Regions from separate parts of the Rheinheimera sp. NSM genome, predicted to be linked through region 2. Evidence: riboswitches for the same ligand, from Rfam matches in the RefSeq annotation. Region 2 holds a riboswitch; each other region holds the start of a gene.
The links. A riboswitch is a leader RNA that binds a small molecule or an ion and turns the genes downstream of it on or off. The one in region 2 is predicted to bind cyclic di-GMP.

Region 1 (4,196 bases), on a different contig from region 2:
AACCTCCGGTACAAAGCTATCCGCACAGCGACATTGAAATTAAATATGCAGTTCGCCATTTTGAAGCAGACTTAATTCAGTCAGTACCGAAGTTTAAAGGCAACTATCTTAGCCGTGAGCAGCTTGAAACGATAATCAGAAAACAGTTTATCAACCTGCTGAAAGAGCAAAACCTGCTGGCAGCAGAAGGCGATATCAACGTAGTTGATTTGGACATCTTTGTTGATTATTCCCGTCGTTTTGTCGGCGATGGTACCCCTTTTCCGGTAGAAAAAATGGTGTCGCCAATAATTGCATTGCATGAGAGCAGCTACTTAGGCGATGTGGTTATTCGCAGCAAAGTTACCAGCGGCATGGCACTTGAGGATGCATTTAACGGCCTCACCACTCACAATATTGAGCTTGAACACAAAACCGCGCAAGCCATTGCCAACAGCTTGATGAAGCGCTTGAATAGCGTCAGCCAATATGACAAGAATGCGTTTGCCGCAATAACTGCCGGTATGTCCGCGGAGCAGATAAAGCAGAAGCGTCGGTATACCAAAAAAGAGATACTAACCAAGGCTAAACCGGCCGGTTTAGCATCAGAGCAATACCTGCCTGAAGAACTGGTGCAAAGTTATCTGCTGTCGTTAACGCAGGGTAATGCCGCTACACGCATTGAGCTGTATAAACAGCTGATCTCTGAATGGAATAACAGCACTGCTGTGTATGACGCTATTAACACCAGGGTATTAGCGGGTTACCAAAGCACCGCTGCTGCGGACGTAGAAGAAATGACTTGGGCAACCAAAGCGTTAGCTTATTCAGGTTTAGAGCGTTACAGGTCAACATTGGATACAGTAATGGCCAGTGATGCACCGCAAAAGCTGCAGGGCTATGTTACAAACTACCTTGAGACGATGACTGTGCGTTCGGAACAGGCCCAAGTGATCCATGATGTTTCAACAATGTACCCTGAACTGGATTGGCAAACTAACCAACTGATGAATATGCTGAACAGCAGTGACGGCTCGTTACGGCTTAACGCAGTAAAAATTATTTATAAACAGCAGCCCAATAATGAGCGGTTACTGGATGAACTAAGCGACATTCTGCAACGCGAAGCCAAGGTGCAGCGTAACCGCTACGCCGGCTACTCTGATTTCCATGCCTGGAGTTGCAGGGTACTGGGTAGCTCCGGCAATGCTAAGTACAAAGCTGTTTTAGCTGACCTCGCCGAAAATGCATACACCTATAAAGTGCGTGAATTTGCCGGTAAGTTTGTTCGCAAACTGTAAGCATTAAATTTAGCGACATCCGGCTAAGTGGTTGTCGCTTATTCTGCCCTTGGTAATTATTTAACTGGTATCAGGACGACAATGATGATGAAAAGCGGGGCGGAGCCTGCAGCCACTTACAAAACTATTAGCTAAAAAGTATGAGATCAGTGCGGAGCATTTTCGGCGTCTGGTAATACTACATTTTATAACTATTACGGAAAGATTAGGGGCGATTATGCTTAAAAAAACACTATTCACATCATGCTTATTAATACTGTTTCTCACTTCATGCTCGTCGTATCAATACAAGCAATATGAAGCCACTATTGATAAGGGGAATACTCCAATTCTTGATTTGTCTCAGGATGGTGATGCAGCATCAGTTATTTATTTTAACTCAGTAACATACAGAACTATGGGCATTGCCTTCCACAGGCTTTTGTTAGCGACAGGCCTTAATGGAAAGGTGCTTAAGGGGGCGGGAAGGCATGCGTTGCTTGATGTAAATGGTTATCAGGCTATTAAAGTTCCTGCAGGGATCCACACTCTGGATTACTGCTGGGTATCAATGAATGCGCTTGGCAGCGGTGGTGCAAAATGTAACTTCAAAGCGAAAGATGTGCTATTTGAACCGGGAAAAAACTATCTGGTTAATTGGCAAAGCAGTAGCAGTATTAAAGGTGCTCCCGGCGGAAGTGAGCACCAGATTAACATTAAAACCTTTATAAGTGATTTTGATACAGGGGAAGTTGTATACCCTAAATAGGTTTTAACTCCAACCTCTGACCATGAGTTTAGCCCTCGCATGCAATGTTATAACTCGCAGCATCAAGTAAATATCAGCAGTGGCGCAACCTGTTGTGCCACTGTTCTGTTGTGAATCCCGCCTGTTTTTCTGTTTTTCCTTTTCCCAGAAAAATCATTACTACTTAGCGCTTAGTTTGTAAAGCTTGTTGCAAAATTGGCTAAAAAATAACTTGTTAATTTGTAATTATTTGTATATCTTGCCCGCGTTCAGCTTGCGTTAATGCAATAGCGTTTTCGTCTTAAGCTAAGACAATTAAAAGGCAAACTGTACCGAAAGGTCAGGACGCAAAGCCGCTGGTCTAATGATGTTCGTTATGAACATTAATGATGGCAGTGGTTGCATTAGCTTAGTCACATCTGTTTGATGTCAATCATAACGGCATTTCTGCCGTTGTCTGATTATGCCTATCTATGCCGTCTGTCTTTATTCGTCGCGGGGCGCAGCCATTGCGACTTCTTCATTTTATTTGCCATTGATGCCAAAGCGCATCGGGCGATGTTTTTTTGTACGGAGAGTAATAAAGATGTTGAAAAAGAGCTTAGCCCTGAGTGTAGTGTATGCGTTAACGCTGGCTGGTTTGACAGCCTGTGGTGGTGGATCTGACAGTGGTACGGAAGCGCCGGTTGCAGTGCCAAATCCAACTACACCTACTACGCCAACAACTCCGACTCCACCTACAGTGGTGTTACCTGAGTTTGCTTCAGCAACCTATGTGCGTGAGAATTTGGGTAAGCTTACTGAAGTGGTGTTGCTTGGCGATGACCTATACTACGTTAGTCTTTCTGACGAAGGCAGTTTGCTGGGGCATTTTACCCAAATTAACGAACATATTGTGGATGGTAAAATTGTCGAAGCAGCCGGCTTTTATAAAATGCCTGCTGATACAGCGTTAAAAGCCGGCCAATTCAGTGCTGAGCTGACAGTAAGCAGCAATACAGTAAACAGTATGACGAGCCTGACACTGGAAAGTACAAGTGGCGCAGGTAGCCAATTGGTAATAAGCAGTGGCACCTTGAGCACAGTAACCAACATTGTTGATATCAGCGCTATGAATGATGGCTGGTCGGCGGAGGCAAACTTCAGCGAATTTAATATTGATGCCGGTTTAAACCTGACTGCGGTTGATAAAGATAACTGTAAAATCAGCGGTACCCTGACCTTACAAGACAATGACGTTTTTGCTGCCTCATTAAACTATGCTGACTGTGATACAGCCGGGCAATACGAAGGCGTGTTATGGTCTTACAGCTTTGATGGTGTAACTTATCTGAAGTGGTTTGCCTTAGATAGCGAAGACAACGCTGTTACCGGTATTGTTGATGATTTCACTTCACAGCAAGACGCTCTGGCACTTAACGGTGAATTACAACCTGCATTATATATTGGTGCAATTGGTCGTTCATTGATCAGTAAAGGTAATAAAGTTTACTATCGCGGCGGTGTAATAGGTGGAAACTATGTGTTTTCTTATACAGCGCCTGCAGTTGTAGCCGTATTAGATGCTGACGGTTCAGGCATAAGCTTGCCATCAAATAATTTGGTTGCTGCGTCGCTGACTATGCCGGTACCAAACAGTAAGGACCATAAGCTTAGTGGCAACATTGTGTTATCAAATGATATTGAAGAGTCATTTTCCGGTCTGGAACAAGTTGCCCAGTCGTCTTTGTTAGCTAATATAGCCGGCAATTGGGGCAACTTAACTATCGCTGAAGATGGCACTGTCAGTGGCACTGTAGATGATTGTACTGTCACCGGCGGCTCGGTAACAAATTATGTGGCATCAATTGCTGATATGCAGTTGTCTTTAACCGGGTGCAGTGTCACTGGTGATTTCAATGGCGTAGTGGCTGGTGTTAAGCAAAGCAGCGGTGATGCAATTGTTTTTAATTTAGTTACGCTGACAGATGGCAAAGTTGAATCTAGTTATAGCGGTGTATTACTGCGTGACTAAAGCGGTTTAGTTTAAAAAGCCGTGGTAGTTAACTACCACGGCTTTTTTTATGTAGGTAAGTCAGGCTTACATAAATTTATATTCCAGCAATAACGTATAGGCACGGCCGCGTGGGTCGGCTATACGGGTTTCCCAGCCGGCGCCGGCAGCAAAGTCGTTTTGGTGCGCGGTAAAT
Region 2 (4,196 bases):
CGGAAGTGCGGGTGCGCGATAATTTGCAGCTTAACCCGCAAGAATACCGCATTAAACTGGCCGGGGTGCCGCTGACGACCGGCCGGTTAAACCCGCAGCAGTTGCTGGCACTGAATACCGGCGATATTTATGGCCAGCTGGACGGCGAGATCACGCGGGATCCGGCCTATGGCCTGGAAGCGGTGTGGATAGATAACAACAGCCGGGCCAAAGCCTTGAATTTAGGTTATTCGGTGGTGGATCTGGCTACTGTTATTGCCACCCATGCCGGCAAAGTGATTAAAGAGCATTTATCTGAGCTGTTTGTGTATGAGGATGTAAAACAGTTGAATAAACGGCTGGCCTCAGTGGCGCCGGTATTGGCTGAAGCGCTGGATAAAGCGCTGACCGCAACAGTACAGCTTAAAGTGTACCGCTTACTACTGCGCGAGCAGGTCAGCCTGGGCGATATTCTCAGCATCGCCAGCACCTTGCTCGACAGCAGCGAAGTGACCAAAGATCCTATCTTACTAACATCGGATGTGCGCTGTGCCTTGCAACGCGCCTTAGTGCGGCAGATCAGCGGTGATAAAGAAGAGCTGAGCGCCTTTACGCTGGATGAAAAGCTGGAGCAAACCTTACAAAGTGCACTAAACCAAGCGATGCAGGCCGGCAAAGTAGCACTGGACAGCTTCCCGGTGGCGCCAAACCTGCTAAGCCAGTTCCAGCGCAATATGCCGTTGATCAGCAGCCAGATGCAGCAGCAGGGCTTAACGCCTGCGCTGGTCGTGGTGCCGCAGTTGCGGCCGTTGTTGGCACGTTATGCGCGTACTTTCACGCAGAACTCGCTGGCGGTGTTGTCCTATAACGAAATTCCGGAAACGGTGCGGGTAAATGTCATAGGTGCGCTGGGCTAACTGCAGCTGACAAGCAAGCGGGGCGTTAGCGGGTCCGGCTACAGCTGTCATGTTGATGTAACAGGCTGTAGCTAATATACGGCGGATATAAAGGCTCTGTTTAGATAGTTTTGCAGTTATTTGCACATAGTTAGTCAAAAATCAGCCTGGCTGGTCCGAGCAGTTGTGGCAATTATGTAACGAGAGGCGAAAAAATAAACTGCGGCAAGTTGATGATCCTAAAGATCTAATAAGATCTTGTGAAAAAAGATGCTTGCCTTGCAGTGCTAATTTAGTTATCTTTTAATTTATTCAGTTTCAGTTCATAAATGGCATAGCTTTTTATGAACAGGTTAAGACAATTAAAAGGCAAACTGCACCGAAAGGGCAGGACGCAAAGCCTCCGGTCTACGACGTTTTTATTAAAAACGCTACGATAGCGGGGTTGCATTAGCTTAGCGGCATCCTTCGGGTATGCCTCTGCCTGCACGGCTGTCCGTGTCAGAACAGAGCGCTTTCTATGCGGTTTTCCTTTTATTTTCTTCAACTTTTGGTGTTACTGCCCGGCAGTAACGGTTGTGGTTAATTAAAAGGATATTGATGTGTCATTGTTATCTCTGAGTCTCTGGCTTAGTGCCTCTGCCGCCGGCGGTGCACTGGCGGCTGCGTTGCTGGTGCAACCGGCAGAACAGGCAGACTGGCAGTTGCACAGCAGCGCTTTTCATTGTCGGTTACAGCAAGTAGTTAACGGCGTGGGTGATGTCAGTTTTCTGGCAGAACCCGGCCATTCGCTGCGCTTGGATCTGGCATTAGCACAACCTTACTATGCGTTAGCACAAGCCAGCGTGGCCGCCCGGCCTGCCGATTGGCAACCAGGCGCGGCGACAGCCGCGGCAGATTTTCCCTACAACGCCGAGCTATACCACGATACTAAAGTCAGCTTTATCACCGGTGCCTTACCTTTATTACAGCAAATTCAATTCGGTAACTGGCTGCAATTTGAGCTCAGTGATAAGCAGCATAAACAACAAATACTGCTTACCAGTGTCAGCGGTTCCGGCGCGGTGGAGCAGTTCCGTGGCTGCGTGGCGCAAATGTCGCCGTTATCCTGGCAACAAGCCAGAGACAGCGAAATTCAGTTTGCTGATGGCCAGCGTACCCTGACGCGGCAACAGTTGCCGCAGTTGCAAAAACTGGCGCGCTATCTGCAATTAGACCCCTCAGTCAGCAAAATACTTATCGATGGGCATACCGATGATGTCGGCACTGTATTGGCGAACCGTGTGCTGTCGCAGGAAAGGGCTGATGAAGTCGCTGCGCAGTTGATTGAGTTGGGCGTGAGTGCATCTAAGTTAGAAATCCGCGCTCATGGTAACCGTTATCCGCTGTTGAACAGCCAGGGTAAGCCGGAGCAAGCTAACCGCCGCGTATCGGTGCGGTTAATCCGTAGCGGCGCGCAGCAGGAGGCGGAATAATGAAACATTCTGCTTATGTACTGTGGATAGCCCAACAACAGCCTGATGCTGAAGTACGCCAATGCATTCAAAGTGAAGGTTACCAGCTGCTGCACACTGCCGATGTTACTGAAATCGTCGGCCTGTGCCATGATTATCAACCGGCGCTGGCCTTTATTGACTGCGACCTGCCGCAAATGGCGTTACCGGATCTGGTTAGCCTGGTGTGCCGCAAGCTGCCGGCGGCGCAAATTATCAGTATGGTCGGTAACGATCAAAGTGAGTTGGCGTCCGATACCTTACAAAGCGGCGCAATAGATTATTTACTAAAGCCTTTTTTCTGCTCGCAGTTAAAAACCTCAATCCGTAATGCCAGTGCGATGAGCCGCGGCTTAAAGGATCTGGTAGCGGTATCGCACGCCAGCCGGCAGATTTTGCAGTTGGCTAACCGTGCTGCGCAAACCGAAGCCAGCGTGTTGATCCTCGGTGAATCCGGTACCGGCAAAGAGCGGCTGGCGCAGTTTATTCATCAGGCTTCAGATCGTGCTGACAAGCCGTTTATTGCCGTGAACTGTGCCGCTATTCCGGAACATATGCTGGAGGCCATGCTATTTGGCCACAACAAAGGCGCTTTTACCGGTGCGGTAAACCAACAGATAGGTAAGTTTGAAGCGGCCAACGGCGGCACTATTTTGCTGGATGAAATATCCGAGCTGCCACTGGCACTGCAGGCCAAATTGCTGCGGGTATTGCAGGAGCGTGAAGTAGAGCGGCTGGGCAGCAACAGCCGCATTAAGCTGGATATTCGCGTGATTGCAGCCAGTAACAAAAACTTGCGTAGCCAGGTAGAGCAAGGCCTGTTCCGTGAAGATTTATTCTACCGGTTGGATGTGTTGCCACTGAGCTGGCCGGCACTGCGCGAGCGGCGCGACGATATTTTGCCACTGGCAGAGTTCTTTATTAATAAGTACGGCAACGGCAAGTACCGTTTAAGCCGTGGTGCGGCCGATGTGATGTTGCAATACAACTGGCCGGGTAATGTGCGTGAGCTGGAAAACATTATGCAGCGTGCTTTAGTGATGGCGCGTGGTATTGAGCTGCAAATAGCCGATTTAAATTTACCGCAGTGCCACCCGCAAGCGGCCGCAATTTGCGCCAGCTTGCTCAAGCAAAGTAAGAAAGACGCCGAATTTGATTACATTTTAAATGTACTGAATAAGTTTAACGGCCACCGTACCCGTACGGCGCAGGCGTTGGGTGTCAGCACCCGCGCCCTGCGTTACAAAATAGCAGCCATGCGTGAGCATGGTGTCGACATAGACGCATTAGCTTCTTAAGGATAACCAGTATGATTTCACCGATAGACAGTCAAAGCCAGATGCTGCAAATGATGACCAGATTACAACAGGTTGCCGGCAGTGAACAGATTACCCCAGCCAGTAACGATAGCGGCATTAGCAGTGATTTTAGCAAGGTTATCCGCTCTGTGAACCAGCAGCAAAATATTGCGGCAGATCTGATGACGGCAGTCGATACCGGTCGCAGTGACGACGTGGTTGGCGCCATGGTAGCCAGCCAAAAAGCGGATTTAAGTTTCTCCATGCTGATGCAGGTACGCAACAAGGTACTGAGCGGCATTGATGACGTGATGCGAATGTCACTGTAAGGACAATGCAATGAAAGGCGAAGTGGTTAAAACTATGCCCCCGGTCAGTATCGAGGGCAACTTTCGCGAGAAAGTCATTAATTTGTCTAACCGGTTCAGCTGGTTACCGGGCGGTGATCGCAGCATAGCGTCTATAGCGCTGCTGGCAACCCTGGTGGCGGCGACTATAGTGCTGATCCTGTGGACCTCGGCGAAAAACTA
Region 3 (4,196 bases), on a different contig from region 2:
GTCGGTGCTGGTGGTGTTTGTGCTGGTAGGCATAGATATACTGGAAAACTCATCTTCTGCTATGCGCCGTGGTGTGCACCGCACTTATAACGAGTGGATCACCCGCAGTAACGGCAGCTTGTTTGGCCGGCGCAAAGAAGATAACAAAGCCGCGCAGCGGGCAGATATTGATGATCCACATTAATGCAGCTATGACAAAAGTGAGTTAGTATCTTGAATAACAATATAAAAATGGACGGATTACATGCTTGAAGCTGTCTGGATTGGTTTTGCGTTTTCTTTAGGTTTACTGGTTCGTGCCATAGGCTTACCGCCGTTAGTGGGGTACTTGTTGGCGGGCTTTGTTATCTCTGCTACTGCTTCAGACCTTAGCTTACCGCCGGAAGGGCCGTCGATAATTCATCACGTTGCCCATTTGGGCGTATTACTGCTGTTGTTTACAGTTGGCCTGAAGTTAAATGTACGTAGTCTGGCCAAGCCTGAAGTACTGGGTGGCAGTACTCTGCATTTTGCCTTGTCGATTATTCTTACCTTACCTGCGGTACTGTTTATTTTTGACGTTAGTTGGTATCAGGCCTTAATGTTAGCGGTAGCGCTGGCATTTTCCAGCACAGTGTTGGCGGCAAAGGTATTGGAAGGCAAACGCGAGATCCGCGCCTTTCATGGCCGGGTCGCTATAGGTATTCTGATTGTACAGGACTTATTGGCACTGCTGGTAATGAGCCTGGCTAACGGCACTACACCATCGCCCTGGGCACTGCTGGTGTTTGGCTTACCGCTACTGCGACCGCTGCTGTACAAATTGCTTGATGCCAGCGGCCATGAAGACTTACTGATTTTGTTTGGTTTAATGCTGGCACTGGTAATAGGCGGCCAGGGCTTTGAGCTGGTGGGGTTAAGTTCTGAGTTAGGCGCACTGGTGTTTGGCGCCTTGTTAGCTAAGCATGCCCGGGCCGGCGAGCTGTCGAAATCGTTGTGGAGTATTAAAGAATTCTTTCTGGTAGGGTTCTTTTTACAAATTGGTATCGACGGCTTGCCGGATGCCAATGCCTGGCTATTTGCCGGTGTGATGTCGTTGTTACTGCCGGTGAAAGCGATATTGTTTTTCTTGTTGTTAATCATGTTTAAATTGCGGGCGCGCAGTGCTTTCTTAACCAGTATCAGCCTGACTAACTACAGCGAATTTGGTCTGATAGTTGCCAGTGTAGTATTGCCCGAGTGGCTTATTCCGCTGGCGTTAACGGTGGCTATTTCTTTTGTTATCTCTGCGCCGCTAAATCGTATGGCACACCCGCTGTATGAAAAGCTATGTAACCGTTTGCTGAAGTTTGAGCGCAATATCCATCACCCGGACGAGCAACCGGTATCACTGGGTGATGCTGATGTGCTGATCATGGGCATGGGACGCACCGGTACCGCCGCCTATAACTATTTATCCAGCAGCCGTAAAATCATCGCAATGGATTCAGATCCGGCTAAAGTGGCAGAGCATCAGAAGAAAGGTATTAATATTTTCTATGCTGATGCCGAAGATCAGGTGTTTTGGCAAGGCCTGGATTTTGGCAAGGTTGAAGCGGTGATCCTTAGTATGAATGACGTGGAAGCCAAAATGATTGCAGCAAAAAAACTGCGCAATGCCGGTTTTAGCGGCTTTATTGTGTCGCACAGTATGCATGATGATGAAGCGCGCGAGATTATTGCTGCCGGTGCCGATCAAACCTATCTAACCATGTCTGAAGCCGGTGTCGGTATTGCCGAGCACGTTAAGCAACATTGCTTTGCGATAAAAGCATAACACTACCGGTAAGTTGGACCGGAGAACAGCATAAAAAAGGCGCCATAAAGGCGCCTTTTTTATAGAATAAGATAGTTAGCTGGCGCTACGTTCTTTGATAGCAGCAATGATTGGCGAAGTGCCGAAACCGTTGCTGGTAGCCCACTCGATGTCACCTGACGCGGCAACCTGGCTGCCTGGTAACTGGCTGATGATAAAGCCGGCTGCATCTGCAGCATTGTGCTTGATGGCGTGGCGAACCAGTGGTAAACCGTCACATACAATACCGTCGTATACGTTACGTAAACGTAAGCGGTTGTCAGATAAGGTTTTACGCAGATTGTTTTTGCTATCCGCTGCAACATAAGAGCAGATAGATTGGGCTAATTGATCGTCGGCTGCTGCAGGAGCACTGATAAATGAAGTGGCGGCGATAACAGTAGCTAAAGTGATTAATTTTGCTTTCATATTCGAGCTCCAAAATTTGAGTTAAGTAACAATCATTAATGCAACAGCAGTTGCAGAACACGAAAGGACATAAGGCATGTCGTTTAACTCTGACAGAGCAGAATAAACATCGCACTTAGCGACGGCAGCCCAGCTATCGTAGATGCCTTGCGGCAACCCTTAGACCTGAAGCTTTGCGTGTACTCCCTTTCGGGAGACTTGCCTTTCGAGCGAGCGCATTCTAATTAACGCTCGTTTTTTATGCAAGCTTAATTTAAGCTGAATTGAAACTTTTTTTAAATCTTATGCTTAGACCGGCCACCGTTGTTGCACTATGGCTATATCCAACGCCATTAGCGCAGCGGTTGCACGTTGCCAGCGTTGATACAGTGCATCGGCTAATGGCGCTGCCAGCTCCGGTTGCAACTGCCAATCACTGCACCAAATGTTATTAATCTCAGTTAAACTGCCGACATAACCCAGTTGTAATGCCACTAAAAAGGCTGCACCCAGCGCGGTGGCGTCGGTAGTGTGGCAGCGTGCTATGGGTGTTTGGCATAAATCGGCCAGCGCCTGTAAAAACCAGCGGTTGGCTGTCATGCCGCCGTCTACCCGTAAACTGCTGACATTAATGCCATCCTGCCGCATGGCGCTAAGTAAATCACGGCTTTGATACGCCACACTGCGCAGCGCGGCGGCGGCTATTTGCGCACGGCCGCTGTCGCGGGTCATGCCAAACAGTGCGGCTTGTACTTGTGGCTGCCAATGTGGTGTACCAAGCCCGGTAAAGGCGGGGATTAACAACTCGGTTTGTTGATAATCAATACCGGCTGCCAGGGCCTCAGTATCGCTGGCCTGACGGATAATACCCAGCTTATCGCGCAGCCATTGCACGGTTGCGCCGGCCATAAAAATGCTGCCTTCGAGCGCATAAGTAGTATGGCTGTTTAAGCGCCATGCCACGGTGCTAAGCAGCTTATGTTTGCTGTGCAGCACCTTACTGCCGGTATTTACCACAGCGAAACAGCCGGTGCCATAAGTGCTTTTACTCATGCCAGGTGTAATACAGGCCTGGCCTAATAATGCTGCCTGTTGATCGCCTATCATACTTAGCAGCGGCACCGCCGCGCCAAACACCGCTTTGTCAGTCAAACCAAACTCTGTTGCGTTATCCCGCACTTGCGGCAGCACAGCGGCAGGAATATTGAACAGTTGCAGCAGTTCTTCATCCCACTGTTGGCGATGAATATTAAACAGCAGGGTGCGGCTGGCATTGCTGGCATCGGTGGCATGCACTTTGCCGCCGCTCAGTAGCCATAACAGATAACAATCAATGGTGCCAAAACACAGCTCACCGGCTGTTGCAGCTTGTCTGGCACCTGCCACGTTGTCGAGTAACCAGCACAGCTTAGTGGCGGAAAAATATGGATCGGCCAACAGGCCGGTTTTTTGCTGCAGCACTGACTCCTGGCCTGAATCTTTCAGTTGCCGGCACAGTGCTGCCGTGCGTCTGTCCTGCCAGACAATCGCCGGATACAGCACCTTGCCGGAGGTTTTGTACCAAAGCAGTGTGGTTTCGCGCTGATTAGTAATACCGATACCGGCGATATCTGCCGGTTTCAGTTTGGCTTGCTGTAATGCGCGGCTGATACTGGCGGTCACACTGTGCCAAATCTGTGCCGGGTCTTGCTCTACCCAGCCGGATTGCGGGTAGCTTAGCGGCAGTTCCTGTTGGGCGCAGGCAACCGGCTGCAGGACCGGATTGTAGATAATAGCGCGGCTTGAGGTAGTACCTTGATCAATAGCGAGTATATATTTTGCCATGGCGTGAGCTTTTAGCGTTATGCTTAAGTTATTGTTTAGCCTGGCAGCAAACGCTGGCAGTGTCTACGCCCAATAGTGGAGTCTGTATGATAGTTACCTTTAAATCCAAAGCCAGCGGCGATTTAATTTACTTTAAAGATGCTGCGCTGAA

Region 1: it holds a riboswitch for cyclic di-GMP, as region 2 does, so the genes downstream of both, ACTZWV_RS03325 (hypothetical protein) here and ACTZWV_RS17975 (OmpA family protein) in region 2, are expected to answer to the same signal.
Region 3: it holds a riboswitch for cyclic di-GMP, as region 2 does, so the genes downstream of both, ACTZWV_RS07665 (DUF3718 domain-containing protein) here and ACTZWV_RS17975 (OmpA family protein) in region 2, are expected to answer to the same signal.

Annotation. Positions count from the first base shown of each region.
Region 1 covers NZ_JBQTCI010000001.1:750,008-754,203, forward strand. Annotated here, with positions in the region: gene ACTZWV_RS03315 (hypothetical protein) at 1-1,280, shown strand, start outside; gene ACTZWV_RS03320 (hypothetical protein) at 1,498-2,028, shown strand; cyclic di-GMP riboswitch class I at 2,319-2,414, shown strand; gene ACTZWV_RS03325 (hypothetical protein) at 2,594-4,021, shown strand; gene ACTZWV_RS03330 (TonB-dependent receptor) at 4,088-4,196, opposite strand, start outside.
Region 2 covers NZ_JBQTCI010000008.1:34,504-38,699, forward strand. Annotated here, with positions in the region: gene flhA (flagellar biosynthesis protein FlhA) at 1-896, shown strand, start outside; cyclic di-GMP riboswitch class I at 1,234-1,328, shown strand; gene ACTZWV_RS17975 (OmpA family protein) at 1,478-2,350, shown strand; gene ACTZWV_RS17980 (sigma-54-dependent transcriptional regulator) at 2,350-3,666, shown strand; gene ACTZWV_RS17985 (flagellar hook-basal body complex protein FliE) at 3,678-3,995, shown strand; gene fliF (flagellar basal-body MS-ring/collar protein FliF) at 4,006-4,196, shown strand, end outside.
Region 3 covers NZ_JBQTCI010000002.1:399,707-403,902, forward strand. Annotated here, with positions in the region: gene ACTZWV_RS07655 (MgtC/SapB family protein) at 1-184, shown strand, start outside; gene ACTZWV_RS07660 (cation:proton antiporter domain-containing protein) at 245-1,795, shown strand; gene ACTZWV_RS07665 (DUF3718 domain-containing protein) at 1,871-2,242, opposite strand; cyclic di-GMP riboswitch class I at 2,363-2,455, opposite strand; gene glpK (glycerol kinase GlpK) at 2,531-4,045, opposite strand; gene ACTZWV_RS07675 (DUF1840 domain-containing protein) at 4,132-4,196, shown strand, end outside.